Regions from separate parts of the Hymenobacter tibetensis genome, predicted to be linked through region 2. Evidence: riboswitches for the same ligand, from Rfam matches in the RefSeq annotation. Region 2 holds a riboswitch; the other holds the start of a gene.
The links. Region 2 has a riboswitch for thiamine pyrophosphate ahead of MTX78_RS18690 (TonB-dependent receptor). Riboswitches for the same ligand answer to the same signal wherever they lie in the genome.
Positions count from the first base shown of each region.

Region 1: linked by a shared signal. The riboswitch ahead of thiS (sulfur carrier protein ThiS) and the one ahead of MTX78_RS18690 (TonB-dependent receptor) in region 2 are both predicted to bind thiamine pyrophosphate.

Region 1 covers NZ_CP094669.1:1,811,059-1,825,637, forward strand. Annotated here, with positions in the region: gene MTX78_RS07260 (PAS domain-containing sensor histidine kinase) at 1-3,155, shown strand, start outside; TPP riboswitch at 3,390-3,487, shown strand; gene thiS (sulfur carrier protein ThiS) at 3,565-3,768, shown strand; gene thiC (phosphomethylpyrimidine synthase ThiC) at 3,798-5,669, shown strand; gene MTX78_RS07275 (hydroxymethylpyrimidine/phosphomethylpyrimidine kinase) at 5,679-6,455, shown strand; gene MTX78_RS07280 (thiamine phosphate synthase) at 6,442-7,068, shown strand; gene MTX78_RS07285 (thiazole synthase) at 7,068-7,844, shown strand; gene thiH (2-iminoacetate synthase ThiH) at 7,841-8,971, shown strand; gene MTX78_RS07295 (thiamine phosphate synthase) at 8,964-9,587, opposite strand; gene MTX78_RS07300 (ArsR/SmtB family transcription factor) at 9,828-10,142, shown strand; gene MTX78_RS07305 (sulfite exporter TauE/SafE family protein) at 10,212-11,027, shown strand; gene MTX78_RS07310 (rhodanese-like domain-containing protein) at 11,097-11,429, shown strand; gene MTX78_RS07315 (PKD domain-containing protein) at 11,551-12,696, opposite strand; gene MTX78_RS07320 (response regulator transcription factor) at 12,971-13,648, opposite strand; gene MTX78_RS07325 (sensor histidine kinase) at 13,658-14,579, opposite strand, start outside.
Region 2 covers NZ_CP094669.1:4,654,204-4,668,782, forward strand. Annotated here, with positions in the region: gene MTX78_RS18640 (hypothetical protein) at 258-449, shown strand; gene queG (tRNA epoxyqueuosine(34) reductase QueG) at 659-1,612, opposite strand; gene MTX78_RS18650 (hypothetical protein) at 1,772-2,224, opposite strand; gene ruvB (Holliday junction branch migration DNA helicase RuvB) at 2,407-3,447, opposite strand; gene MTX78_RS18660 (hypothetical protein) at 3,750-4,709, shown strand; gene MTX78_RS18665 (HIRAN domain-containing protein) at 4,814-5,158, opposite strand; gene MTX78_RS18670 (DUF4268 domain-containing protein) at 5,319-5,780, shown strand; gene MTX78_RS18675 (YfbM family protein) at 6,345-6,833, opposite strand; gene MTX78_RS18680 (acyl-CoA dehydrogenase family protein) at 6,947-8,179, opposite strand; gene MTX78_RS18685 (APC family permease) at 8,395-10,140, shown strand; gene MTX78_RS18690 (TonB-dependent receptor) at 10,224-12,707, opposite strand; TPP riboswitch at 12,768-12,871, opposite strand; gene MTX78_RS18695 (hypothetical protein) at 13,194-13,463, shown strand; gene MTX78_RS18700 (GNAT family N-acetyltransferase) at 13,685-14,098, opposite strand; gene MTX78_RS18705 (aldose 1-epimerase family protein) at 14,108-14,579, opposite strand, start outside.

The DNA.
Region 1 (14,579 bases), 2.8 Mb from region 2:
CTGCCGCGCAGCAGATGTTGCATCTGCCTGAGCAGCCAACGGCCACGTACAACGAGTGGTGGCCGGACAACTTGATACCCAACGCCTTTGCCTTGCATGCCGAGGCCTTTGTATCCGGAACGCCGCGGCAATTTGAAGTCAGTACGCACACCAGCGGCTACGACACCACCTACTGCGCCGCCGCTCGCCGCTCGGGGGAAAGCCTGTTGGTGAGTTTCACTGAGGTAGCCAATCGGCCTCGCGGCCTTGATAAGCAGGCCCCGCGCGCAACCCAATCCCACCAACAGGTTGCTCAGGCCGAGGGCAAGCAGCCATGGGAGGAAATGCAACGCCTTTTCGAGCAGGCTCCCGTTGCCATCTGCATCTTTCGAGGACCCGAGTTTGTGGTGGAGCTAGCTAACCCTACGTTGGCGGCTATGTGGGGCTATTCGGCACCTAGCGTCGGCAAGTCTTACCTTGCCACGATACCCGAGGCAACTGCCCAAAGCCTGGCGCCTATACTGACAAGCGTGCTGGAAACTGGGCAGATGCGCTTCCTGCGTGATGAGTCGCTTACGGTGCTCCGCCAGCAGGAGGGTCCGCCGGATCAAGTCTACTTCGACTTCGTTTTTCAGCCCTTTCATGATGCCCAAGGACAAACCACCGGGGTGTTTATGGTGGGTACCGATGTGACCGAGCAGGTACAGGCACGGCAGCAAGTGGAGCGGCTCAACCAAGAGCTGGAAACGCGGGTAGTGGAACGCACCCAGCAGTTGGAAGCGGCCTTCACCGAGGCTCAGCGGCAAGGGCTGTTGCTGGTGCAGCAGCAAAATATGCTTCAGCAGATTTTGGGGCAGGTGCCCGCCGCCATTGCCACGTTGGAGGGCCCGGAGCACCGCTACACGTTCTTCAACGCCACCTATCAGGCCCTGACAAGCGGGCGGGTGCAGCTAGGCGAAAAAGTAGAAGACATCCTGCCGGAGATGGTACCCCAGGGAGTTATCAAACGGCTGGAAAAAGTGTACGCCACTGGGGAGCCATTCCGAGGGCAGGCCATGCCCATTGAACTGCTTGACAGCACAACCAGCCAACTCAAGCAACGGTACCTGGACTTTATCTACCAGCCGCTGCTTGACAAACATGGCCGAACCCAGGGTATACTGGTGTTCCTGGTGGATGTGACGGGGCAGGTGGAAGCCCGCCAGCAGGCTGATGCGCTGCAAGCAACGGTGCAGGAAGCCACCCAGCGCCACATGCAGGAGCGCGAAAACTTCTACCAAGTTTTTGCCAAAACGCCGGCTGCTATCAGCATTCAACGGGGCCCGCAGCACCACTACGAGTACGTTAATGAAGCCTACCAGCAGTTCTTCGCGGGCCGGCAGTTGCTGGGGCGCCCAATAGTTGAGGCCCTGCCCGAAGCCGTGGATAGTGGTATCGTAGCCCTGCTTGACCAGGTGTATCAAACCGGCGAAACCTACTTCGGCTACGAGGTGCCGCTGCTTGTCGAACAGCCCAACGGCCAGCCGCCCACGCAAATGTATTTCACGTTTACGTACCAAGCCTACCGCGAAAACGGGCAGATAGTGGGTATCTCCACCTTTGCGCATGATGTGGCCGAGCAGGTGGTGGCGCGCCAACAACACGAAGCGCAGCAGCAGCAGCTACACGACCTGTTTATGCAGGCCCCAACACCTATTTGCATCCTTACGGGGCCGGAGCTGCGGTACGAGTTGGCTAACCCAGCCTATCAGCAGTTGTTTGCGGGCCGCGAAATGTTAGGCAAACCGCTGCTAGAAGCCATACCAGAGCTAGCCAACGAGCCCGTATACAAGGAACTGCAACGCGTGTACCACACCGGGGAAACTTTTGTGGCGCAGGAAATGCCCTTGCTATTAATTCGGCGGGAAGGCGGGCCCTTGGAAGAGAACTACTGGACTTTCACGTACCAGGCCCACCGTGACGCCTCTGGAAACATAACTGGCGTGTTGGTTTTCACCCACGAAGTAACCAACCAGGTACGGGCGCGGCACGTGGTGGAAGAAAGCGAGCGGCGCCTCCGGCTGCTTACCGATGCGCTGCCCGTACTCATCGGCTATCTTGACCGGGACGAGAAGTATCGGTTTGCCAACCAAGCTTACGAAGACTGGTTCCACCAACCCCCCGCGGCGCTGATAGGGCAGCGCCTGCGCGATGTGGTGGGAGAGAAGGCCTACGCTCGGGTGCAGGAATACGTCCAGCGGGCACTGGCCGGAGAACGGCTGGATTTCAACGTCGAAATGCCATACCGCGTCGGATTCACGCGTTATATCCGCACAAGCTACGTGCCCGACTGGCAGGACGGCCAGGTGGCCGGTTTCTACACGCTGGTGGTGGACACCACGGCGCAGGTGGAAGCCCGGCGCAACGTAGAGCAAAGCCAGCAAAAGGCCCTGGCACTGGCCGGAGAACTAACCGTGACCAACGAGCAGCTGACGCGTACCAACATAGACCTAGACAACTTCATTTACACGGCCTCGCACGATCTGAAGGCCCCTATTTCCAACATTGAGGGCCTGCTGTACTTGCTGCGCGAAGAACTGCCCGCCACTACCAGTCAGCAACAGAATATACAGGCTATCCTAGGGTTCATGTTTGATGCGGTGGAACGCTTCAAACGCACCATCGACCACCTGACCGACGTATCCAAGCTGCAAAAAGAGTACACCCCGGCTACCACTTCCGTGAACCTGGCCGCGGTGGTAGAAGATGTGCGGCAAGACTTGGCGCCCCTGATTCAGGAAGCCGATGCCCGCCTCCAAGTCGACCTCACCAACTTTCCGCCCGTTCAATTTTCCAAAAAAAATCTGCGCTCGGTGGTCTACAACCTGCTCAGCAACGCCCTCAAGTACCGTTGCACTGACCGCACCACCCACATTGATGTGCGAGCCCATGTACGAGCGGGTTACACGGTACTGGAAGTGCACGACAACGGACTCGGTATCAATGCTATTCATTTGCCCAAGCTTTTCACCATGTTTCAGCGCTTCCACACCCACGTTGAAGGCTCAGGGGTTGGTTTGTTTATGGTGAAGCGCATGGTGGAAAATGCTGGGGGCCACGTGGAGGTCCACAGCCAACCCGGCGCTGGTACCACGTTTTTCGTGTTTCTGCCCCATGCCGCTAGCGCCGAAGCGTAGCAGCTTACCGCTTGCCCAGCCAACGGTTGGAAAGAGGGGGCGGAAGTGGTTTGATGCGGCACAGAGGCTGTTAGAGCGAGATAGAAGCGGATACTGGCGCTTTACCGTAGGGCGAAGTTCAACCGGGCGGCGCAGTTGTAAACGCGCCGCTAGGCCGCTCAATACGGGCACCGTGCCAGGGGAAAGCCCGAATTATATTTTTGGTGCTTCGCTTTTGATGCGCTAGGTTAGCGGCGTAAACTTTAGGGGTGTCCTGCTAGCCAGGACTGAGATAATACCCTTTGAACCTGATCAGGCTGATACCTGCGCAAGGGAAAAGTAACGGAAGCACCAAGGCCCCCGCGTGGGCTTGTCGTGCGCACTCCCTATTGTTTATAGTCGGATTCTCACTCAACTACCCCTTAGTTGCATGGTCTACTATGTAAACAATACGCCACAGGAAGCTCCCGTGGCCCGCACCTTGGCCGAAGCGCTGACCGAGCTAAACTTGCCAAGCCAGCGCGGTATAGCCGTAGCCGTCAACGATACCGTGGTGCCTCGCCCAGAATGGGCCGCCTACGCGCTGCAAACCAACGACCGCCTCACCATTATCCGTGCTACGCAGGGCGGTTAGCCTGGGCGTTCCTTCCTTCCTTCCTTCCGATGAAAAAAGACCAAGCTCCCCAGCAGACGCTGGTGGAACGCGCGCCGCTAACCGGCTCGCGCAAAATCTACGTGCCCGGCCAACTCTACGACATCCGAGTGGCGATGCGCGAAATAGTGCTGGCGGATACGCAGCGTAAGTTCGACTTCGCTAACCCCACCGAGCACAACCCGCCCGTAACGGTGTACGACACCAGCGGCCCCTACACCGACCCCAACGTGGTAATCGACCTGAAAAAAGGGTTGCCCCGGCTGCGTGAAGAGTGGATTACCAACCGCGGCGACGTGGAAGAACTGCCGGGCATCTCGTCGGAATACGGGCGGTTGCGGGCCAATGATACCAGCCTGGATGCGCTGCGCTTCGAGCACATTCGGCAGCCGTACCGGGCCAAGGCTGGCCGCAACGTCACGCAGATGCATTATGCGCGGCAGGGCATCATCACGCCGGAAATGGAGTATATCGCCATTCGTGAAAACCAGCGCATCGACCAGCTAGCGGCTGATGATGCCTTGCGGGCGCAGCACCAGGGGCACAGCTTCGGGGCCAACACGCCGCAGGGCTACATCACGCCGGAGTTTGTGCGCGACGAGGTGGCTGCGGGGCGGGCCGTTATTCCATCCAACATCAACCACCCGGAAAGTGAGCCCATGATTATCGGGCGCAACTTTCTGGTGAAAATCAACACCAATATCGGCAACTCGGCCGTGACGTCCAGCATCGAGGAAGAGGTAGACAAAGCCGTGTGGAGCTGCCGCTGGGGTGGCGATACGCTCATGGATTTGAGCACGGGTAAGAACATTCACGAAACCCGCGAGTGGATTATCCGCAACTGCCCGGTGCCGGTGGGCACCGTGCCTATTTATCAGGCGCTGGAAAAAGTGAATGGTAAAGCCGAGGATCTAACCTGGGAGCTGTTCCGGGATACGCTCATCGAGCAGGCCGAGCAGGGCGTAGACTACTTCACGATTCATGCTGGCGTGCGCCTTCCGTACATCCCCATGACGGCCAAACGGGTGACGGGCATTGTGTCGCGCGGCGGCTCGATTATGGCGAAATGGTGTCTGGCCCACCACCAGGAGAGCTTCCTGTACACCCACTTCGAGGAAATCTGCGAAATCATGAAGGCGTATGACGTAGCCTTCTCGCTGGGCGACGGGTTGCGGCCCGGCTCCATTGCCGACGCCAACGATGCCGCCCAGTTTGCCGAGTTGGAAACCTTGGGCGAACTCACCAAAATTGCCTGGGCCCACGATGTGCAGGTGATGATAGAAGGCCCCGGCCACGTGCCCATGCACCTGATCAAGGCCAACATGGACAAGCAGCTCAAGGAGTGCCACGAGGCGCCGTTCTACACGCTCGGGCCCCTCACCACCGATATTGCGCCCGGCTACGACCACATTACCTCAGCCATTGGGGCGGCCATGATTGGCTGGTTCGGAACGGCCATGTTGTGCTACGTGACGCCCAAGGAGCACCTGGGTTTGCCCAACAAAAAGGACGTGAAAGACGGCGTCATTGCCTACAAAATAGCGGCCCACGCTGCCGACTTAGCCAAAGGCCACCCCGGCGCTCAATACCGCGACAACGCGCTAAGCAAAGCCCGCTTCGAATTCCGATGGGAAGACCAGTTCAACTTGTCGCTCGACCCCGACACGGCCCGCGAGTACCACGACGAAACCCTGCCTGCCGATGGCGCCAAAGTGGCGCACTTCTGCTCGATGTGCGGCCCGCATTTCTGCTCGATGAAAATCACGCAGGAAGTCCGCGACTTTGCTGCCCAGCAGGAGGTAGCCCCCGACCAGGCCCTAACCAAAGGCTTAGCCGAAAAAGCGCGGGAATTCGTGGAGAAAGGCAGCGAAATCTATCTGTAACCCCTGCCCGTGACGTTTTCGCGCCCTTATGCCCTCAGTATTGCCGGCTTCGACCCTAGCGGCGGAGCCGGCTTGCTGGCCGACTGCAAAACGCTGGAAAGCAATGCCGTGTATGGCCTGGGCGTGTGCGCGGCCCTAACGGTTCAGAACGATGTGCAATTTCAGCGGGTAAGCTGGGTTTCTCCCACCGATATACTGGACCAGGCCCAACTGCTATTCGCCCGTTTTCCGATTGGCTGCGTGAAGATTGGGCTGGTGGAGAGCCTGCCGCAGCTACCTGAACTGCTGGGGTGGCTGCGGGCGCAAAACTCTCACATCCGCATCATCTGGGACCCGGTGCTAAAGGCCAGTGCCGGCTATGAGTTTCACGGCGGCCCGCCTAGCACGTTGGTGGAGACTATCTGTTCTTTTTTGACGCTGCTAACGCCCAACCGGCCCGAAATGATGCGCCTGTGGCCCGCTGCCACGCCCGAGCAGGCGGCTCTCGAAGTCAGTGCCTTTTGTCCGGTGCTGCTGAAAGGCGGCCACGACCGAGGACCGTTGGCAACAGACATCTTGCTTCTGGAAGGCAAGGAGCACCGTTTTGCTACACCCCGGCTGCCCCAAGGCGAGAAGCACGGCAGCGGCTGCGTGCTGTCGGCGGCGGTGCTGGCGCACTTGGCAAAAGGCGCCACATTGGTGGAAGCGTGCCGGGCGGGGAAAGCCTACACGGCCACGGTATTGGCGAGCAATCCGACGCTATTAGGTTACCATTTTGGAAGCACACAACCCCATGCATATCAGTAAACTACACTTTATTGCCGCCACTGCCCAGCAAGCGGAGCAGGCCTGTGCGGGCGGCGTTCGGTGGGTACAGCTCCGCGTGAAAAACACGCCGGCCGCAGAGTGGGAAGCACTGGCCCGCGCTACGCAGCAAGTATGCCAGCGCTACGGGGCCACCCTCATTATCAACGATAACCCTGCGCTGGCCCAGACTATCGGCGCCGATGGTGTGCACCTGGGCAAAGAGGATATGGACCCCACTGCAGCCCGGGTTTTGCTGGGTGCAGCACCTATCATTGGGGGCACGGCCAACACCTTCGCCGACATCGAACGGCTTGCTGCGGCGGGGGTGAACTATATCGGCTTGGGGCCCTTACGCTTCACCACTACCAAGCAAAACCTGAGTCCTATCCTAGGATTAGGGGGCTACGAAACCTTGCTTGGCCAATGCTGGGCGGCCGGCCTAACGGTGCCTGTTGTGGCTATTGGGGGCATTCTGCTCTCCGATGTGGCCGCGCTGCTAGGCGTGGGCCTCCACGGCGTGGCTTTGTCGGGCGCCATCTCGCACGCTCCCGACCCTGCTGCCGAAGCTGCCCTTTTTCTTGACCAGTTGCACCCGCACGCTATCAACTCATGATGTCTTCTCCACTTGTAGTTGCCGACCGGCAGTTTTCCTCCCGCCTCTTCACCGGCACCGGCAAGTTCAGCTCGGTGGCCTTGATGGAAGAAGCCTTGCTAGCCTCGGGCTCGGAACTGGTAACGGTGGCGTTGAAGCGCGTTGATGTAGCTGATGCCGACGATGACCTGTTGCGCCACCTAGGGCACGACCAGTTTCAGTTGCTGCCCAATACGTCTGGCGTGCGCACGGCTAAGGAAGCGGTTTTCGCCGCTCAACTCGCCCGCGAAGCGCTGGAAACCAACTGGCTGAAGCTGGAAATTCATCCCGACCCCAAATACTTGCTGCCCGACCCGGTGGAAACGCTGAAAGCCGCCGAGGAACTAGTGAAGCTGGGTTTTGTGGTGTTGCCTTACATCCACGCCGACCCCGTGCTGTGCAAGCGGCTGGAAGAGGTAGGGGTGGCCGCCGTTATGCCCTTGGGAGCACCCATCGGCAGCAACAAAGGGTTGTTGACCAAGGAGTTCTTGGAAATTATTATCAGCCAAAGCCGGGTGCCGGTGATAGTGGATGCGGGAATTGGAGCGCCTTCGCACGCGGCAGCGGCCATGGAACTGGGCGCCGATGCAGTGCTGGTGAATACGGCTATTGCCGTGGCGGGCCAGCCCGTAGCCATGGCCCACGCCTTCCGGCTGGCGGTGGAAGCCGGCCGCCTGGCCTACGAAGCCCGGCTAGCGGCTCCGGTGGCGCACGCCGCGGCCAGCAGCCCCCTCACTGCTTTTCTGGATTACCTATGAGCTTTCGCCCTGTCTTTGAAGCCCACTGCTGGGACGATGTCAAGCAGAGTATCTACGCCAAAACGCCCGCTGATGTGGCGCAGGCCCTGCGCGCACCTCGGCGGACATTGGAAGATTTCAAAGCTCTGATTTCGCCGGCCGCCGCCCCGTATTTGGAGCAAATGGCGCAGCTAAGCAACCAGCTGACATTGAAGCGGTTCGGCAACACCGTGCAGCTGTACGTGCCCCTCTACCTGTCCAATGAGTGCCAGAACATCTGCACCTACTGCGGCTTCAGCCTCGACAACAAAATCCGGCGACGGACGCTCAGCAGCGTGGAAATACTGCAGGAAGCGGCCGTGCTCAAAGCCTGGGGCTACGAGCACGTGCTGCTAGTAACAGGCGAAGCCAACCAAACTGTGGGCGTGGACTATCTGCGCAAGGCCCTACGCACGCTGCGGCCGCACTTCGCCCATTTATCCATGGAAGTGCAGCCCCTCGACCAAGCAGAGTACGAGCAGCTTATTCCGGAGGGGCTGAATACGGTGCTAGTTTACCAGGAAACCTATCATCAGGAAGACTACCGCAAGCACCACCCCAAGGGCAAGAAGTCGAACTTTCACTACCGCCTCGATACGCCCGACCGGCTGGGCCGGGCTGGTATCCACAAGATGGGCCTAGGCGTGCTGTTCGGCTTGGAAGACTGGCGCACCGACAGCTTCTATACCGCCTTGCACCTCGACTACCTGGAAAAAACCTACTGGCAAACCAAGTACAGCTTGTCGTTTCCGCGCTTGCGTCCGGCCGAGGGCTTGTTGCAGCCGAAAGTGGAAATGTCGGACCGGGAGCTGGTGCAGTTGATTTGTGCGTACCGGCTGCTGAACCAGGAAGTGGAACTCTCGATTTCCACCCGCGAAACGCCCGCCTTCCGCGACCATATCATCCGGCTCGGCATCACCTCCATCAGTGCGGGCTCTAAAACCAACCCTGGCGGGTACATTGTGGAGCCGGAGTCGTTGGAGCAGTTTGAAATTTCCGACGAGCGTAGCCCCGCCGACATAGCCGCTATGCTTCGGCGCCAGGGCTACGAGCCGGTCTGGAAAGACTGGGACCATGCCCTGACCCCCGCCCATCAACAGCCTAGCTGATTTCGGCCTGCAAGTGTCGGAAAGCGGCTACTGGGTCGGGCTGCTGCCAGATACCGCCTAGTACGGCCGCTCCGGCAAAGCCCGCTTTCTGCACTTGCCCGATGTTGTCGGGCGCAATGCCCCCAAGCGCTACCACTTGTGGCACGTACGCATCCCGATGTTGCCAACCAGCCATAGCACGTTGCACTTCCCTTAGCTGAAACCCACTACGGTAGTTGGCTTTGCTGGTGCTGTCGAAGATGGGGCTCAGAAACACGTAGTGGTAGCGGCGTCGATGGTGGGCCACTTCCGCTAGGCTGTGAAAAGATGTGGAAACGGTTCGGCCGGGCAGTTTGCGCAGCAAGGCTGGCGTTTCGGGGGCCAGGCGGCTTCTCTCCGTGAGGTGAATGCCCTTGAGCTGGTAACGTAAGGCCAACGCATGGTGCGAATGCAGCACCAAGTGCTTGTGATACGCCTCCGGAATCAGCTGCACGTAGCGCTCTAGTTGCTCGGTGGTCCAGGTGGGTTTGCGGATATGCGCCGTAACTAAGCCTTCTTCGAACATTGCAAGCAGTAGTGCCTGCTCTTTCTCCGCTTGCTCCGGTGGCGTAACAACCAAGACAATAAAAGGCGACAACGGAAAGCGGAGTAAGGTAAAAGGTGTAGCGGGTAACCTAAGTGAAGTGCCTCGGCAACAAAATTGTAGGCTTTCCTTGCCAAAGTAGTGCTTGGCATTGAAAGTAAACAAGACAACGTTCGAGGTCCGACCTAGCAGTGGCTTAGCTGGCTTCAGCTAAGGGGTAAGCTACCACTTGCGGCGGCAAGAAGGGAAGAAGGTGTTGTACATCAACAAATGGACATACATTCGTATTGCTATATGGCCTCCTCCTCTTCTGCCCACCTCAACCTCCCCACCGAGAAAATGGGACGGGTGGCCTTCGTCTTGAATACCACCGCCCACCCACCGCGCATTGCCATTGTACAGCTGCTAGTGTCTCAGGAAAGCATGTCGGTGAATGACATCAGCGAAAAGCTCGGCGTCGAGCAGAGTCTGCTTTCCCACCACCTGGCTGGTATGAAGCTCGAAGGAATCTTGAGCAGCCACCACGACGGCAAAAGCATGCTGTATTCGCTGAAAATGCGGGAAGTGGTGGACGTGATACAATGCTTGACTAGTTGTACGTTTCTGTAGCTAGCGCCACCTTCCTCGCTGAAACACAGCTCCCCGTCGTCCTAAAACCACCTGTTCTCCCACTCCTAGATGCTGCCTGTTTTCGGATACGTTGCCGCCATTTTCATTGGCCTTTCCCTAGGTCTGTTGGGCGGGGGCGGGTCTATCCTGACAGTGCCGGTGCTGGTGTATCTGATGGGCGTAAGTCCGGTGCTGAGCACAGCGTACTCGCTCTTCGTGGTGGGCACTACGTCGGTGGTAGGAGCTTCTCGCTACTTCCGCAAAGGGCTGGTGTCCATGAAAACGGCCATTGTGTTTCTGCTGCCTTCAGTAGCGGCTGTGTTTGTGGTTCGCAAACTATTGATGCCAGTTATTCCCCTGGAGCTATTTACGGTAGGGGGCGTGCTTTTCACCAAAGACCTGCTGGTGCTCGTTGCGTTTGCCGTGCTGATGGTAGCGGCGGCTACTTCCATGATTCGGAGCCCGCAGCCCTTGGAGGGCTTGTGCGGAGACGCAACGCCGGCGCCCACCTTTAGCTACCCCCTGATTCTGGGCATTGGCCTGGGAGTGGGGCTGCTAACGGGGTTTGTGGGAGCTGGGGGCGGTTTTCTGATTATTCCGGCGCTGGTGTTGGGCGCCCGCCTGCCCATGAAGCTGGCTGTGGGTACTTCCCTGGCCATTATTGCCCTGAACTCCCTGATTGGCTTCGGCGGCGACCTGAGTGCAGGAACGCTCATTGATTGGTCGTTTTTGCTAGGCTTCCTGGTTTTTGCGCTGGCTGGTATTGTGTTGGGTACCTACCTGGCCCGTTTTGTTCCGGGTGCCAAGCTCAAGCCCGCTTTCGGCTGGTTTACGCTGGCTATGGGCTCGTTCATCTTGCTGCGTGAGTTGGTGTTCACGCACTAAGGTCGAGGCGTGCAAGCCGATTGTGGGCCTTTTCACTTCCACGTTTTTCTTTCACTGTTATCTGTTATCATGTCGAATCCTTTGCCGTCTGCCGCTTTCCAAAACCTAACACCAGCTCAGTTTGCTGAAGGTATGCGCCAGCCTGGGGCCGTGCTCCTGGACGTGCGCCGTCCCGATGAGTTCGCCGGCGGCCACTTACCGGGTGCTATCAACATGGAAGTAACCAGCCCCGACTTTGCCCAGCGTGTAGCCACCCTCGACCCATCCCAGCCCATCTACGTGTACTGCCGCAGCGGGGCCCGCTCGGCCAACGCCGCCGGCCAGCTCAACGCGGCCGGTTTCGGACAAGTCCACAACCTGCTGGGCGGCGTGCTCGATTGGCCCGAGCAATTGGTTAAGTAGCCGCTGTCGTTTCCTTTTTCCTAAGCTCAACTTTCTGTGTTGGTCTGGTGCACGGCCGGGTTCCTCATTGGCCTGACTAGGTTGAAATTGCAGCTGTGCTAGTCGATTGGCGGTTGGTGCCTCAAGGAAGCACTACCTCCCATACCTTCGACATGCGCGACTCACCGGCTGGGCCCGTCGCGTACAGAACCACGACGTAGTTGCCGGCTTCGCGGTACGTGTGCACTGGGTTCTGCTCTTTGGATGTGGTGTTGTCGCCAAAGTCCCAGCGCCAGCGAGTAACGGTACCCTGGCTTTCGTCGCGAAATGCTACCTGCCGCTTGGTTGGGTCAGTAATCCGGAACGACCATTGTGCTTGTAGGCGCGGCTGTTCGGCCGGAGCCAGTGGCATCAGGGTGAACACGGTGCCGAGGCTGGAGTTGCCGTACATCTTGTGCTGCCGAGACAAATTCCAGAAGCCTTTCTTGACTTCGTTCTGCACGTCGTCATAATCGATTACCGCCCAGGTCAGCCCGATTTTCTTGTTGTCTGTCAGCACTGATTCGATGGCCCGCGCCGGCCCTTCGGCCCCGGCATAGTCGAAGGGCGTAATCCAGAACTCGGCAACCAACTTGCCTGCCCCTCCCGGCTTGAACTGGTAGGAGTAGGCAATGTTGGCGTAGGGCAAGCGCTTGATCCAGGGCTGGCTGCCCCAGGCCAGGGCCCAGTCTTTGCCCACGGCCGGCGTGAAGATGTGGTAGTTTTGGGCCTGCACGCCGTGAAAAGACTTGAATCTGTCGTAGAGGGGCAGGGCGGGGTAGGGGTGCTGCTCGGCAATGAGTGGTCCGCCGGAAAGGTCGCCATCCACTACCACTTCAAACGTGTCGTTGTGCAGGCCAGGCAAGGAGAAGTCCCAGTAGTCGTCGTAGGCTTCGTAGAGGAAGTAGAGGCGGTTCAGGCCCTTCACCCACGCCACTTTTACATGTACGTCGAGGTTGGTTGGATCTGGGGCGGGGTAGCGTTTGGAGTCGTCTTGCAATTGGTCGGTGCCCACCACATACTCGTTGGGGAAGCTGGCCCAGTCTTCGGTTTGCCCATCAATGCGCGGAATCTTATCGGCCGGAAACTGATACACTTTGTAGCCCCGGTCTTCCTGCGCTACGGCTGCCGGGCCCAGGCCACTCACCCCCAGTATCACCAGCAAGCAGCAGGTGGTAGTGCGCCAGCGCCAGTTGCGGGCGGGCGCACATAGGCGGTAGGAAAGGGGAGGGGGGCAGGGTGTTTTCATACCTGAATGCAGCTGGTTGAGGAGTGAACCTACTAAAACCTAGCAACTCCACGCTGCCTTCCCGACGCAGCAGGAACCGAAATGGTACCGTTGAAGGGCTCGACTTGGATGCCTCCTGCATTGGAAGGGCAGCGTAATTCGCCCGTTTGGCTAGGCGGTAAGGCAACCTGCAGTAGTGTAGCTAAGGTAGGCGGACCCTGTTCGGTTGCGCAAGCCGGGCTGTTGGATATACTGCTGGCTTTGGTTGAGACTCTGCAACGAGGCGGCCAGCGCCTCAAAAAATCAGCTTATAGCCGATGCTGCGCACATTGAGAATCTGTACCTGTGGGTCGTCGCGGAGGTAGCGGCGCAGGCGCGTGACGAACACGTCGAGGCTGCGGCCGTTGAAAAAATGGTCGTGGCCCCACAGGTCCAGCAGTACGGTGGAGCGTTCGAGCACCTGGTTGCGGTGGTCGTAGAGGCGTTTGAGCAGTTCGGCCTCGCGGTTGGTGAGCTGGATTTCACTGTCTCCAAGCCGTAGCTTCTGCTGGGTGTAGGCAAACACGTACCGGCCAATGCGCAGGGCTTCCGAAGGCGCGGAGGTGGCAGCGGCAGTGCGCTGGAGCAGGGCCTGCATGCGCACCACCAGCTCGTCCATGCTGAAGGGCTTTTTCAGGTAGTCGTTGCCGCCCAGCTCGAAGCCACGCACCACGTCGGCAGGTTGCGAACGGGCCGTAAGAAAAATCAGGGGCACCGTCTTGTTGTCGCGCCTGAGCTGTTCGCCCAAGGAAAAGCCGTCGAGCCGGGGCAGCATGATGTCGGCCACTACGATGTCGGGCGTTTGCTGCCGGAACAGGCGCAAGCCTTGCTCACCATCGGCGGCGTGCTGCACCGTGAAGCCTCTCATTTCCAGGCTGTCTTTGATGATCAGGGCCAGGGCGGCTTCGTCTTCTACCAGCAGAACAGTTGCCATGGATAAGGCCTAGAGTGAAGGAAGCCAGAAGGAAAACGCACTGCCGCTGCCCGGCTCGCTCTGCACCTGCAACCGCCCGCCGTGTCGCTCTATCACCTGCCGCACGTAATACAGCCCCAGCCCAAAGCCTTTAACCAAGTGCAGATTGCCGGTTGGCACCCGGAAGAAACGGTCGAACACCGCCGGCTGGTAGCTCTTCGGAATCCCAATACCGTCGTCGGTGACGGTCAGGCGCCAGCCTACGTTTTCAGGCTGCCCCTGAATGGTAATCGTGACTTGCTCGCGGGAATATTTAATGGCGTTGTCGATGAGGTTGCTGATGACGTTGCGCAAGTGCAGCGGGTCGCAGTGAATGGCATCGGGGGCTACGTGAACCGCAAAGCGCACCGCTTTGGCCGTAGTAAGCTGGTGTTGTTCCACTAGCTCGGCAATCAGCTCGGCGGGCTGCACGGTTTCGGGCTGCAGGCGTAAGGGCTGCCGCTCGGCCACGGCCATGTGCAGCACATGATCCACGAGGCCCGATAGCCGTTGCAGCTCGTGCTGCGAAATAGCTAGGTAGGTCTGGGTTTTCTCGGGGTTCTGCAAGGCTCCGAAGTGCTGCAACGCTTCCACTGCCGCCGCTACGGTAGCCAGCGGCGTTTTCAGCTCGTGGGTCATGTTGTTGACGAAGTCTTCCCGGATTTCCGAAAGCTTTTTCTGCCGCAGAATAGTAGACAGCATCAGTGCAAAGCAAGCCGTGGTCAAGCACAACAAGCCAAAGGAACCGGCCAACAGCCCACCCATGTGGCGCAGGGCATAGGGCCACGGCGGCTGAAACGAAGCGCGCACCGCCACTCGGGGCAAGGCCGGCAACGCAACCGGCGGCGTTTGCACGGAATAGCCGGCTGGTGGCACGGGCTGCTGGCGCAGGTCGGCGGCAGTGGCCACTGTA
Region 2 (14,579 bases):
AAAAGGAATGGCATCCGCTATTCCTTTTTTTGTGAGTGAAGGGCACTATATAGATACATTGTTGTTTAGCCAAGTACCTCAATATCCAAATCTTACACCAGTAAATACAACCAGCCTTTTTATCTTCAAAGTACCAACTTCCTCCTTCCATCAACGTTCCACTCGGCCGGCGCGCACCCTTTTTTCGGCGTTCCGTATACAGCTCTACTGATGCTCCTTCCACCCACAAAAACACCCATAATAATTAGCTTACTCCTATGTTGGAATACGCAAAAACCATCCTGCTCAAGGTGAGCTTTGATAAGATCCTATTTGAAAAAGAGCTCCGCAAAGCTCTTCGCATGCTGGTACCAGCTGAGTTAGCTCAATTTCGCGTGTGGTGCTACGAACAGTTCTCTCGCATCTACCACCGCATCCTGAACCGCGTGTTCAGCCAACCCGCACTCTAAACTGAGAGACGAAAGAGGGAGGCCCCTGGCAGAGAATAAAACAGCGTGAATCTGTTTTATTCTCTGCCAGGGGCCTCCCTCTTTCCAGTGGGCTTTCTTTCACTATCCACTACATACCCCTGGTGAGCGGTGCTATTGCTAAGCTTGTTGCTCCCTAAGTACAGAGCACAACGCTCTTTGCTATCCTGTCTATCTAGTCATTCACGGCGTTAGCTCTCGTTGAGCGGCGGCTTATCCCCCGTCACGAAGCGAATATTGCGCTGCAAGCCGACGTATCCTGTCCGTTTTACTGCCGACTGCCGAAACAGCTCCGAAAACAGTTCGTGCGTGATTTCCTGCCAATCGGTAGCCTTGAGGTCTTTCAAGCCAGGATGGGGATTAAACTGCGGCTCTTGGTGGGGCTTAGCAAAACGGTTCCACGGGCAGACGTCTTGGCAAATGTCGCAGCCGAACACCCAGTTGCCGAATTTACCTTCCACCTCCCGCGGAATCTGGTCTTTCAACTCGATAGTGAAGTAGCTGATGCACTTGCTACCATCTACCACGTAAGGCTCGGTGATGGCGCCGGTGGGGCAGGCATCCACGCATTTGGTGCAGGTGCCGCAGTAGTCCTTAATAGGGCCGTCGTAGTCGAGCTCCACGTCCACAATCAGCTCGGCAATGAAGTAAAACGAGCCCGCGCCGGGTGTAATCAGGTTGGTGTTCTTGCCCATCCAGCCAGCCCCGCTGCGCTTGGCCCAGGCCTTGTCCATCACCGGCGCTGAATCGACAAACACCCGGCCGCCCACTTCTCCTATTTCCTCCTGCATGGCTGCCAGCAGCGTTTTCAGCTTGTCCTTGATGACGAAGTGATAGTCGCGGCCGTAGGCGTACTTGCTGACTTTAAGTGTGTCGTCGAACTGCTGGGCTTCCTGGGGCGGGTAGTAGTTGAGCAGCAGCGAAATCACCGATTTGGCCCCATCCACGAGCAAGCGCGGGTCGAGACGCTTATCGAAGTGGTTGGCCATGTAGCCCATCTGGCCGTGCATATTGCGGTTCAGCCAGTTTTCGAGGCGCGGTGCTTCTTCCTCTAGAAACTCGGCCTTGGAAATACCGCAGTACATGAAGCCCAGCTCCGCCGCGCGTTGCTTGATAAAGGCAGTATAGTGAGCGGTAGGGAGCATGAGCAGAAAGCACCAAAAGTAATTACATGGCAGCTACAAGACAGACTACCCAAGTAATTTCAAAGTTCACTCGAAAAATGAAAGCCCTACCGGCAGTGGAGTTTACTGGATAAATGCTGTGGCGCCAATAGGCTGTTGACAGCTGTTTTCAATATAATTTCAACTACCACACGCTATAAAATAAGTGGGCAACCCATTTATAATCTGCGGGGTATCGTCAGTTCCCTCAAAGAATATATGGTCGCCAAGGTCTTTATTTGCTTGCTGATTATGTGCCTTCATCAGGAACTCCAAGACTGTAAATTTTTCTCCGTCATTGGCTGCCAGCGTTGCCAAGATTTCAACCTGATGCATTTCTTCTTCAGGTTCTTCTTCAAAAACCTGCTTGTCTTCATCGATTAGCGTTTCGTTTTCCAGCAAGTCTGATGGCTGTTTCACCCATGCCATATATTGAACTTGTAATTCTGGAACAGCAAATACAACGGTGTTAGGTTCCCAATGATTATCCTTCTGATAGATTGCTAGTTGATGCGCCACTACATCTTGATTGAATCTTGCTGAGTCAGTATAGAGTTCTTTGGTAAAGCGCCAAGCAATACGGTTCAGTGCCATGGTTCGTTCGTTCTTGTTAATAGACTTTTCTTAATAATGTCGCCAGGAACGAAACCAGTAGGCGTTTTTCGCTCAGTTACAGATTGTCGGCTATATGATTCGCGTCCAAAACGAAAGTGGCGAAAAGTAGCTTCATTCACTACTTCTCGCCACTACGGTTGCTGGACTAAAATCTGTAATTACTAGCTGAACAGCTCACCAGTGTTGCCACGCAGGTGCTGAGGCATGAGCTTGCCGAGGTGCTGATAGGCATGCTCGGTGGCTTCGCGGCCGCGGCTCGTGCGCTTGATGTAACCTTCCTGAATCAGGAACGGCTCGTACACTTCCTCAATGGTCTCGGCTTCCTCGCCGCAGGCCGTGGCAATGGTGCTCAAGCCCACCGGACCACCTTTGAACTTGTCGATGATGGTGGTAAGGATACGCTTGTCCATGTCGTCGAGGCCGCGGGCATCTACGTCGAGGGCGTTTAGGGCAAACTGGGCTATTTCCACCGTAATGGTGCCGTTGCCTTTAATTTGGGCGAAGTCGCGAGTGCGGCGCAGTAGGTTGTTGGCGATACGTGGCGTACCGCGCGAGCGGCGGGCAATTTCGTAAGCCGCATCCTCATGAATAGGTGTGCCTAGGATTTCAGCCGAGCGCTGCACAATGCTGGTCAGCAGCTTAGAGTCATAGTATTCCAGGCGCGAGCTAATACCGAAACGGGCCCGTAGTGGCGACGTGAGCATGCCGGAACGGGTGGTGGCACCAATCAGCGTGAAGGGCGACAACGTAATCTGCACCGAACGCGCATTCGGACCCGAATCGAGCATGATATCGATGCGGTAATCCTCCATAGCCGAGTACAGGTATTCTTCCACCACCGGGTTGAGGCGGTGAATTTCGTCGATGAAGAGCACATCGTGCGGCTCGAGGTTGGTAAGCAGGCCAGCTAGGTCAGATGGCTTGTCGAGCACCGGGCCGCTGGTCATCTTGATGCCGGATTCCAGCTCGTTGGCAATGATGTGAGAAAGCGTGGTTTTGCCGAGGCCGGGAGGCCCATGCAGCAGTACGTGGTCGAGGGCATCGCCACGGCGTTTGGCCGCGGCCACAAACACTTTCAGGTTCTCCACTACCTTGTCCTGGCCGGCAAAGTCGTCGAATGAAAGCGGGCGGAGGGCCTTATCAATGTCTTTTTCGGAGGCGTCCATGTGGTCGTTGGCGCCGGTGAGATAGTTTTCGCGCATAGCAGCCGAAAGAAAGGTTGGTATCGGCAAGGTAACACCCTAAGGAGGTAAAATGTCCCTTTTTTAGCAAAAAACATTGAAATGCCCTATACTACTAATTACATTAGCAAAAGACCCGTGCATTTATTCGGTTTGTATACTGCTCTAACGGCCGTAACACCAAGCAGGAAGTGGCGTTGCAAGGCGTAGCACGCCATTTATTAGGAACGAGAAACACAAATGCCACTTATTTGTAAAGCTTGAAACGCTATGTGGCAGCGTCGGCGTCTGTAACTTGCAGCCTCAAATTGCCTTGCTGCCGAATGCCTTCTACTTCCTCCAACGACTGGCTCCAAACGCTTCCTGCCGATTTCTACGACCAATTGGCGCGTTGCCTTTCCCTGCATGGCATGGTCTGCGTGGAGCTTCTAAGCCGTTCCCAGGAGGAACTCCCTCGCCAAGTGGCCGCTCTTACAGATCTTACGCTTGCACGGGTAAACGAGCTGAATACCATTGCCAGCCACGAACAGCTACTGCTGGCATTAGAAGAGCAGCCTCGCGCTTTGTACAACTTACTGCTCGTAGGCCGCCTCGCGCTGGATACGACGCTGGCGGAACCGGTTTTGGCTTATGTGAGACGTCAGATGGACATTGGCATTGCGCAGATGCAGCAGCTGAAAACCTATTGCCAGGAACTGAGCGGCGCGTTTTTGCTTACGCTAGAGCAGCACTTGCCCCCTGCGTGGCAACTAGGGCTGCACCGGCTGCGGGTGGAAGAGCTGTTTCATGCTTATGTGGCCAAGCACCCTGTCATGCCGCCTCTGGCCGCTACCATCCGCTTTTCAGAGGCGCAGTTGCAGATGGTGCGGTTGGCGCTATTGCTGGTACACTCGCTCCCCGAAGCTGGCGACCATGCTTTCCTGCGAGCCGTGGCCGCTCTACCCAGCTTGCAACCAACTGCTCTGGAACCTATGATTGGCCGCTTGGGTGAGTTGCAGGCCGCTGAAGAACTGCCGCTGAGCATGCCGGAGCTAGTACAGCTCTATCAGGCAATGCAAGTGTGCGGCATGGTATTCGTTTCGGAAGTGCTAGAACGGCTCGGACTAGAAAGCCTATTCCCGGCACGGCCAGCCGAGGAAAACGCTACAGCCGCGCCTAGCCACCGACAGGCGGTAGGCGAAATGGTGAGCGGCTTTACCCGTTGGGTGCAGCATACATTTCCGCAAGAACCCGCATTGCTAACTGCTCGCCAGCAAGTATTAGCCCTGGCCGATGCACTGTAATCGGTGGCCCGGCGCGGTTGTTATTCCGCCGTCAGTAGGAAATTGCGTGCGTTAGTTGAACGACTTTCACTCAGATTCCTTCCGCGTTGGAATGACTGCTACTGTTAGGACTGATTGCTGGCAAGCAGTACCACTTCAATTTCCAGGTGCAGCCACTCGTCTTCCCAGGCTTTGTGGTTGAGGCGGGCTTCAAGTGGAAAGCCCGCGTCTAGGAGCCGGGCCACGGTCTCGTTGCGCCCTTCGGGCAGGTAGCCCAGCCAAAAGGGCTCGGGGTCAGCGGTCAGGACCCGGACCGCCCAATCATCGTAGGTGCTGTCGGCTTCACGAGTGAGTACTAAGCGCTGTCCTAGTTGCAGGTGTGGCTCGTATTCGGACAGGCCCGAGCGGTGGGTGGTACCGGCTACGAGGCATTCAAGCAGAACGAGGGCAGAGGAGTCGGGAGCGGCCATAGAAACGGAGCTGTTGAACCGTAAAGTAAAGAAGTAGCCAGCAGCTTCGTAGTAGCTAGCTGAAATTCTTCGGCCAAGTAGCTTGCCGAACCGTATTTCCTCGACTACACGCTGGCTTGGCTGGCTTCGGGCAGTTGTTATTTGTCACCTAAGAATATCTATGTACAGTAAAGCAGAAGCCTCCCAGATTCGGCAGGCCTTTTGGACCACCTTCGGCCAATACATGGCCCCCGTACCCTCGGCCGAAGGACTCCCGACCAACTGGATTAACTACAAAACCGGCCTCAAGCACGTGTATTTTCGGCTGCACGCCGATGTGCGGCTGGCTTCCATTGGCATTGAGCTAACTCACCCTGACCCTGAAATCCGGGAGTTGTTTTTCGAGCAGTTCAAGGAGCTTCAAACCATGCTGCACGAAACAGTGGGCGAAACCTGGCAATGGGAACTGCACGCCGAAGATGCCAACGGCCAACCGCTCAGCCGCATCTATCAGGAACTGCAGCCAGCCAACCTGTTCAACCGCGACGACTGGCCCCGGCTCATCTCGTTTTTCAAGCCACGTCTCGTTGCTCTCGATGAGTTTTGGAGCACCGCGCAGTATGCTTTCGATGAGCTACGGTAGGTAAGGCAATGCGAACTGAAAAAAGCTACCTCCAAGACGGGAGCAGCCTTTTTCATGCATTGAAATCTGCTGGTTATGTAATGGCTTAGGTCTGGTCGCCGCCCGGGCCTTTGCTGGTGTGCGATGCTTGAGCACTAGGCGTACGCAACTGAGGCTCACGGCTTTGAGCAGCGCCCATTGTGCCGCTTTGAGCAGCGCCCATTGTGCCGCCTTGGTCATTGTCGGAGCTGCTGTCTACTTCATCGAGGTTGTGGTAGCGGCCGCCGTCGCCGTCTATGGTTTTGGCAATACCGTCGGACGAGCCGGTTTCAGCTTCACTATCAGGAGTAAAGTTATTGTCGCTAGAGTAGGTACGTTCGTGGTGCTTTAGGCTTTGGTTGGGCCACCCTGGCGCATCTCGTTGTCTTCGTTGGGGTACTGCTCTTTATCATGCTCGCGGCGTTATTGCCGCCGCGACTCGGCATTTTCATGCGGCTGATTGATCGTTGTTCATAGCGTTGAGGTAGATTACTGGATGTCAGATGTATACGAACCAAAAACCCCTCATGGCTACAGGAAGATTTCCTACATATAGATCAACAAGGCTTGATTTTTAGTGACAGCGTCCTGTACAAATTGCTTTAACTCCTTGAAAGTAGTTACCAGCCATTCCACTATTTCCTCCGGCTTTTCCTCCTTACTCCATTCCAGCGGATATATTTCCAGCTCGTCCATTGCTGCGCTGTTATAGCGTGACTTGAACTCTGACTCAGACAAACTATACAGCGCAGCAGCAAAGCGGCTGACTTCGGCACTGGCTAGTCCGCGCGCGGGGCCGTATCCCAGGTCGTGGTCTTCCTCATTGCCGATTATCTCGCCGCCATCCAGTAAATACGCAAACGGCTCCGGCCCCTCCCAGTCCGAGCCTGTCAGCATGAAGTGTAGTCCGTGCCATGCTTTGTCCAGATCTAACTCCTGAGTGGCAGGCACTGAGTTATCCACGAAATCCAGTATTGAATCAGGCTCATTTAGGAACTCACGTAGCTGCTTATCACTCACTTTTCTGAGTGTCATGGTCATGCTCATACCTGGAGTGCTAGTCTGTAGTGCTAGTAAAGATGAAAAGGGATAAAAAAAACGGCCGCTCTGTTTCCAGAACGGCCGTTTCAAGGTAGACAAATCAGGGCTTACTTGAACGCCTGGATGCCGGTGATGTCGGCGCCGGTGATGAGCAGGTGAATGTCGTGGGTGCCTTCGTAAGTGATGACGGACTCCAGGTTCATCATGTGGCGCATGATGGAATACTCGCCGGTGATGCCCATACCGCCGTGAATCTGGCGGGCTTCGCGGGCCACGTGCAAGGCCATATCCACGGAGTTGCGCTTGGCCATGCTGATTTGGGCGCTGGTAGCTTTGCCTTCGTTTTTGAGCATACCGAGGCGCCACGCCATCAACTGGGCTTTGGTGATTTCGGTCAGCATTTCGGCTAGCTTCTTCTGCTGTAGCTGGAAGCCACCAATGGGCTTACCGAACTGCTCGCGCTCCAACGAGTACTTCAGCGCCGACTCGTAGCAGTCGATGGCAGCACCGATGGCACCCCAGGCAATACCGAAGCGAGCGGAATCGAGGCAGGACAACGGACCTTTGAGACCGTCGATGTTCGGCAGCACGTTTTCCTTGGGAATTTTCACATCCTCGAACACCAACTCGCCGGTGGTGCTGGCGCGCAGGCTCCATTTGTTATGGATTTCGGGCGTGCTGAAGCCCTCCATTCCGCGCTCCACGATTACGCCTCGGATGCGGCCGTTTTCGTCTTTGGCCCACACTACAGCCAGCTGGCATTCGGGGGAGTTGCTGATCCAGAGCTTGGCGCCGTTCAGTAGGTAATAGTCGCCTTTGTCTTCGATTTTGGTGACCATGCCGCCGGGGTTGGAGCCGTGGTCGGGTTCGGTGAGGCCGAAGCAGCCCAGCCATTCGCCGGACGCCAGTTTGGGCAGGTACTTGCGGCGCTGCTCTTCGGAACCGTAGGCGTAAATCGGGAACATCACCAACGAGCCTTGTACTGAGGCCGTGGAGCGCATACCGGAGTCGCCGCGCTCTATCTCCTGCATAATCAGGCCGTAGCTGATGTAGTCGAGCCCGCCGCCGCCGTATTCGGTGGGAATGGTGGGGCCAAAGGCACCAACGTCGCCGAACTTCTTCACAATCTCAGAAGGAAAATAAGCGTCCTGGGCCCATTTCTCAATGTTCGGGCTGATTTCCTTTTTCACGAAGTCGCGGATGCTCTGGCGAACCAGCAGGTGCTCTTCGGTGAGCAGCCCATCGATATCGTAGTAATCGGTGAAACCAGCAGCGTTGGTGGAGCCGTGGGCTTTGGTGGCCTTGGCCTGGGGCGAGAGGACGTCAGCTTGGGAAGACATACAAGGAATAGCTTGGGTGGGAATCAGTTCAAAGATAGTGGTTTCAATACGTGAAACCGGCCCCGTCAACCAATGGTTCGGCTGAGCTACAGGGTTCCTGCTCAGCGTCAGCCCAACGACAAGCGTCCGGTTGAAATCGGTTGACGCGGCAGGATTGTTCAAGTTTTTGTTTGTTGCGTAGAAGCAGCATTGCGTTCTTATGCCTTCACCCTCCTATGAGCCAAGCTACCCCACACAAAAAACTCAACGAACTGGAAGCCAGCGCCATTTGTGGCAACGACATTTCCTCCTCGTGCTTGTACGTATCGGCGCTAGCTATTGCGCATGCCGGCCAATACGCCTGGGTGGCGCTGTTGGTGGTGGGCGCCGTGTTGTTTTTGTTTCGGCGCATCTACGGCGAAGTGGTGGGGGCGCTGCCGCTCAATGGTGGAGCCTACAACGTGCTGCTTAACACGACCAGCAAGCGTAACGCGGCGGTGGCGGCCTGTCTCACCATCCTGTCATACATGGCTACAGCCGTTATTTCGGCTTCCGAGGCCATGCACTATCTGCACACGCTCTGGCACGGACTGCCAATTATTCTGGCCACCATCTTGCTGCTGGGCCTCTTTCTGCTGCTCACCATCCTGGGCATTTCCGAGTCGGCGGTGGTGGCAGTGGGTATTTTCGTGTTGCATTTAGCGTCGCTCACATTACTGGCGGGCGTTACGGGCTGGTACCTGTTCGTGCACGGCCTCGATACGTTGGTAGCCAACTGGCACATGCCCCTCAAGGGCAGCCTCGTTTCAGCGCTGTTTTTGGGGTTCAGCGCAGCTATGTTAGGCATTTCGGGGTTTGAAAGCTCCGCGAACTTTGTGGAAGAGCAGGCGCGTGGCGTGTTTCAGAAAACGTTGCGCAACATGTGGGTGGTCGTGACGGTGTTCAACCCGCTGCTGGCGTTTCTGGCCATTGCGGCACTGCCGTTGGTGGAAGTAGGCCAGCATACCGAAACGCTTCTTTCGCACCTTGGCAACCGCACTGGCGGCCCTTGGCTGGCCACGCTTATTTCTGTGGATGCCGTGGCCGTGCTCAGCGGAGCGGTGCTCACCTCGTTTGTGGGCGTGAGCGGCTTGATGAAGCGCATGACCCTAGACCGAATTCTGCCGCAATTCTTCCTCAAGGAAAACAAGCGGTGCAGCAACTATATCATTCTTATTACCTTCTTCCTGCTCTGCTTGTCGGTGCTACTTATTACCAACGGCGAATTGGGGCCGCTGGCGGGCGTGTATACCATTTCGTTTTTATCGGTGATGGCCTTTTTTGCGCTGGGCAACTTTTTGCTTAAGCGCAAACGCCCCAAACTGCCGCGCCCCGTTTATGCCAGCCTGCTTACCGTGACGCTGGCGTTGCTAGGAGTGCTGGCGGCGCTGTACGGCAACATCCGCATGCGCCCCGACTACCTCATTGTGTTCCTGCAATACTTCCTGCCGGCCATGGTAATAGTGTCGGCCATGCTCAACCGCACGGCCATCCTGAACCTAGTGCTGGATGCGGCCGAGTCATTTGCCAAACATTCGCCCCGGATTTCACGGCTCACGCAGCTCAGCATTCGGCGGCAACTGCGGGAGCTGCACCGGCAGGAATTCGTTTTCTTCACCAAAGGCGACAACGTATCGAACCTCAACAAGGTGATGGCCTACGTGGTGGAAAACGAGTTTACCAACCGCCTCAAAATTGTGACGCTACTTAAGAAAGGTGAAACCTACCCCGAGGACCTGCTGACCGACATTCGGGTGCTTGACCGCGCCTACGAGCAAATTGTGGTGGATTTCGTAACGATCAATGACCAGTTTGGCCCCGAGCTAATCGACCGGCTCTCGAAAGAGTGGCACATCCCGAAGAACTTTATGTTCATTGGCTCCCCTGGCAACCAGTTTCCTTACCAAATTTCCGACCTGGGCGGCGTGCGGCTCATCATATGACCGCCCGTTAGGCTCTCTAAAACAGCAACGCCCTGCCGTGCGCTTGAAGGCACGACAGGGCGTTTTCGTGTGCGGTGCGTGTACTAGAACTTCACTCCTACTGACGCTAGGAAGTTGCGGGTGGCCTGCGGAAAAAACCAGTTGAACGTTTCTTGGCTGCCGCTGGCGCCGACGTAGCTGTAGGTATAGCCATTGGCCACGTACTCGCGGTTAAGGATGTTATTTACCAGCAAGCCCAGCTCTATTTCTTTCAGAAAGGACGGGTGCAGGGCATAGCGCAGGCGCAAATCCACCGTTTCGTAAGGCCGGATGCTGCGTGCTGCGTTCTGCGAGTTGTCGAGGTATTGGCGGCTCACCGTTTTCAGCAACAATGCCACGCGCAGGTCTTTCACGGGCTGGCCTTCCAGGGTGTGCGCCGAAACCACGCCGGGCGAATACGAGATGGTGGAAGCGCGCGGCGCGGCTACCACGGGTTCGTAGTTTTCGTCATACACCACGTCCTGGTAGTTCAGAATGCGGTTGCGGCTTAGCGTGAGGGTAGTGCTCAAACTAATTTTATCATCGGCCGATACGAAGCCCGTCAGCTCGACGCCCCGGCGGTAGCTGCGGGCTACGTTGGTGCGCAAGGCCGTGCCCACGTCGTTGAGCTGGCCAGTGGCTACGAGCTGGTTGCGGTAGTTCATGGAGAAATAGTTGGCCTCGAAGCGCAACACTGTACCCGGACCGAGTAGGCTGGCATCGGGGCGAGTGAAGCGGTAGCCACCCTCGAAGTCTTCGAGACGCTCGGCTTTCGCGCTTTGGTCGCCGGCGGGGCGGTCGGTGAAGTCGGAGCGGACAGGTTCCCGCTGGCCCACCGCGAAGCTGGCATACAGTTGTTGGCCTTCCGCCAAAGAGAAGGTAGCACCGGCTTTGGGGTTGAAGAAGGTGTAGCGGGCACGGGTCGTGACGTCGTTTTGGTCGTCTTCTACCCCATCAATGTTGTACTCGATATGGCGCACCTGCACGTCGCCGTACGCCCCGAGCTTTGGCAACACCTGCCAGGTAGCGCGGGCATAGGCGTTGTAGTCGGTTTTGGTGGCGTCGTTGAAGTAGTAGCGGTGCCGGATGTTGCCGTTGGAAGCGTACTGCGCCCAGATTACTTCGCCGTAGTGGTCGTTGTTGAACTGGTTCCAGGCTCCGCCTACGGTTGCCTGAAAACGGTCGTTGGCCTGCGGTTGGTAGTTTAGCGCAAAGGTGCCGCCGTAGAAGTAGTTGTCGAGCCACTTGCGGTCCACCAGGTTGGTACGGGTCAGCGTATCGCCGCCAATCACTACGTCCTGGAGGTTGTAAGCGGAGAAACGACGGTTGGCGCGGTAGTTTTCATAGTAGCCAAAGCCGCGCGTGAGGTGCAGCGCCGCCCCCAGGTTCCAGTCGGAGCCCAGCCCCTGCGACAGGTGCAGTTGGTAGTGGTTTTGCTGGTAGTTGTCGGTTTGGTTGTCGTAGGTATAGTAGCTGTAGCGGCGGCCTTCTTGGAGCACCCGTGCCGCATCGGCTTCGCTTAGCTCTCCATTGTCGATGTACTGCTGCAACAGCGCCCGGTTGCCCGTAAGGGCTGGCTCCGGTACCCCGTTCCAAGCCTGGTAGGTTTTCTCGCGGCCCGAGAAGGTGATGAACTTCAGCAGCGTGTTCTTAGCTTGGTAGCCGGCCGCGAAATAATACGACTTCAAATCCGAGGAAGCCCGGTTCATATAGCCGTCGGTGGCAATGCGCGACAAGCGGCCATCCACGGTGAAGTGCCCGTTCAGCAGCCCGGTCCCAAACGAGACGTTGTTTTTCCAGGTGTTGAAAGAGCCGTAGGTGTTCTGCGTTTCGCCGTAAGCTTCGCGGCGCACATCAAGCGTGGAAATGTTGATACTGGCCCCGAAGGCCGCGCCGCCGTTTTGACTGGTGCCCACGCCCCGCTGCACTTGCACGCTGCTAATGGAGGACGACAAGTCGGGCAGATTCACCAGAAACGAGCCGTGCGACTCGGCATCATTCAGCGGCACGCCGTTTACCGTCATGTTGATGCCCGTGTTGTTGGTGCCCCGAATACGAATATCGGTGTAGCCCACGCCCGCGCCAGCATCGGAATTGACCACCACCGAAGGCGTTTGGTCGAGCAGATAAGGCAAGTCCTGGCCGAAGTTGCGCTTGGCTAGCTCTTCTCGATTGACGTTGGAATAGGCGGTGGCCGTGCGGTCGTTGGCGCGGGAAGCCGTTACGAGGGCTTCGCCGGTAAGCACCCCACCGGGCTGAAGTGTAGTGTTTAGGCGCTGCTCGGTGGCTTGTCCCTGCACGCGCCGCACCAAGGGTTCATAGCCCAAAAACGAGATGCGCAGTTCGTGTATCCCCGCCGGCACCGCCGACAACGAGAAGTTTCCGGCGGCATCGGTAGCCGCGCTAGCCGCACCGTCAAGCAAAATAGTAGCGCCAGGCAAGGCGGTGCCGGTACGGGCATCCGTTACGGTACCCGACACGGGACCTTGTGCCCAGGCCGAGAAAGGCAGCGCCAACAGCGCCGCCCCGGAAAGCAGTAAAGTTTTCAAAAAGGCAATGCGAAAAAGAAGAACGGGCCCTACGCCAGGGGTCGGCGGCTTGGCAGTATCGTTCGCGGATCGTCTGTTCCCTTCGCCGGCATTACCCGGATCAGGTTCAATGGGTATGATCTCAGCCTTGGCCACTGTGGCATGGGGCACCCCTAAACTTCTGCTGCAAAGGTAAGGGAGTTTCTGGTTGCGTGCTGCGGGTTTTCGCGCACTGGGGTTGTGCTACGCCAAGTGGCAAGCAAATCACAGCTGATATATGGTGTTATCCCATCCAGTTGCTGCACGCGCTCCGTATCACTCAGAGGCGCAAGCTCATCATTGCAGCCTGCCCGTGGAAAGTGAAAAACAAGAAATCCACTTCTCCTTTACTTTCGATTGATAATCAATTACCTTAGAAAGGCTTTCAGATCCCAAAACTCGGAGGCCAAGGAAAACAACATCCACCTCCGCTCCGTTATTTAGTCGGTACCCCACCCGTCTGCTCGTTTGTCCTTCCAGTCTACCCCGACCATGACTCCCCTCGTGTACTTACTTGTCGTCCTTGCTATTACCATCTACTTTCTGCTGATTCCTCGGCGGCGCTACCCCAATCCGCCTCAGCCCGACAACGACGACGACGGGGGCGAGCCGCTCGATGACGGCCTCCCCGACTTGGACCTACCCCCCGGCATCACGCGCCCCATCAACGACTGGGAACCGGACTACAACAGGCGCCCCCAACGGCCCGTACGGCCCACTGCTCCTCATCTTTTATAGCTCTACCTGCCACTACAGCCCGTCTGCGCGGCACCTCATACAAAAAACGACCCTTCTGGCTTTCTGCGTTCCGTTGTTAATCGTGGCCGATACAACAGGAAACAGAGGCCGGAAGGGTCGTTTTGGCTGAATGAATACGGTAAATCGTAGAAGTTACTGATCAGATTAACTAACAGAAACTTCTTGGAGGGTTCTGCTCATTTGCTCTTGCACACAGCGTCCTATAGCTCACAGCCCATGCGTAGGTAGGCAATGGGGCCCTTAAAGAATTCTGCGCCCTGCGGCAGTAATCCGAACCGGGCATAAAAATCGGCGCTGTCTTGGCGGGCATCACACCAAATATGGGTGGCTCCGTGGCGGCGCGCTTCGGTTAGCACACGTTTCAGCAAAACGCTCCCGATACCTTGCCGCTGATAGGTTGGATGCGTGGCGAACTTGCGAAAGCGCGCTTCGCTATCTTCCACGAAAAGCGAAACAACGGACACTAATTCCTCCCCGAGGAAAGCCCCGAAATGTAGCCCAGCGGCATCGTTTTCCACTTTTACGTACTCCAAGGGCTTGTCGGGCCACAGCACTTGGTGGCGCAACGTATAGGTATCAGCCGGGGTGATGGCGCGGACTTCAAAAGCAGGCATAAGAAGGCGCTATTCGACGGTGATGCTGTAGGAGGCCACAAACTCCTGGTTGGGCTGCAGCGTCAGAATCCCCTCTTTCTCGGCTAGTTCGCCCGAGTCGGTGGTGGCGCTGGCAATGCCCTGCCAGGGCTCGATGCACACGAAGCGGGCCCCAGGGCCTTTGGTCCAGAGGCCGAGGTAAGGAAAACCATCGAAGCGCACCCGCACCCCCCGGCCCGACCGACGACTGCGCAGCGTAACGTGCGTGAAGTCAAAGTGCTTCAGCACCAAAGCGTCTTGCTCGAATAGCTCGTAGCGCAACGGCAGCGTGGTTTCGTCTTGCAGCACAGACTCGGTTTGGCCGTTGAGCAAGCCGCCTTCCAGCAGATGCCGCTCGAAGCTAACGGGATGGTCGAACACGAACTCGTAGTCCTCAAATGCCTCATCAGGAAGCAAGGGACAACGGAAAGCCGGGTGCGCGCCAATTCCGAAGAGCAGTTCA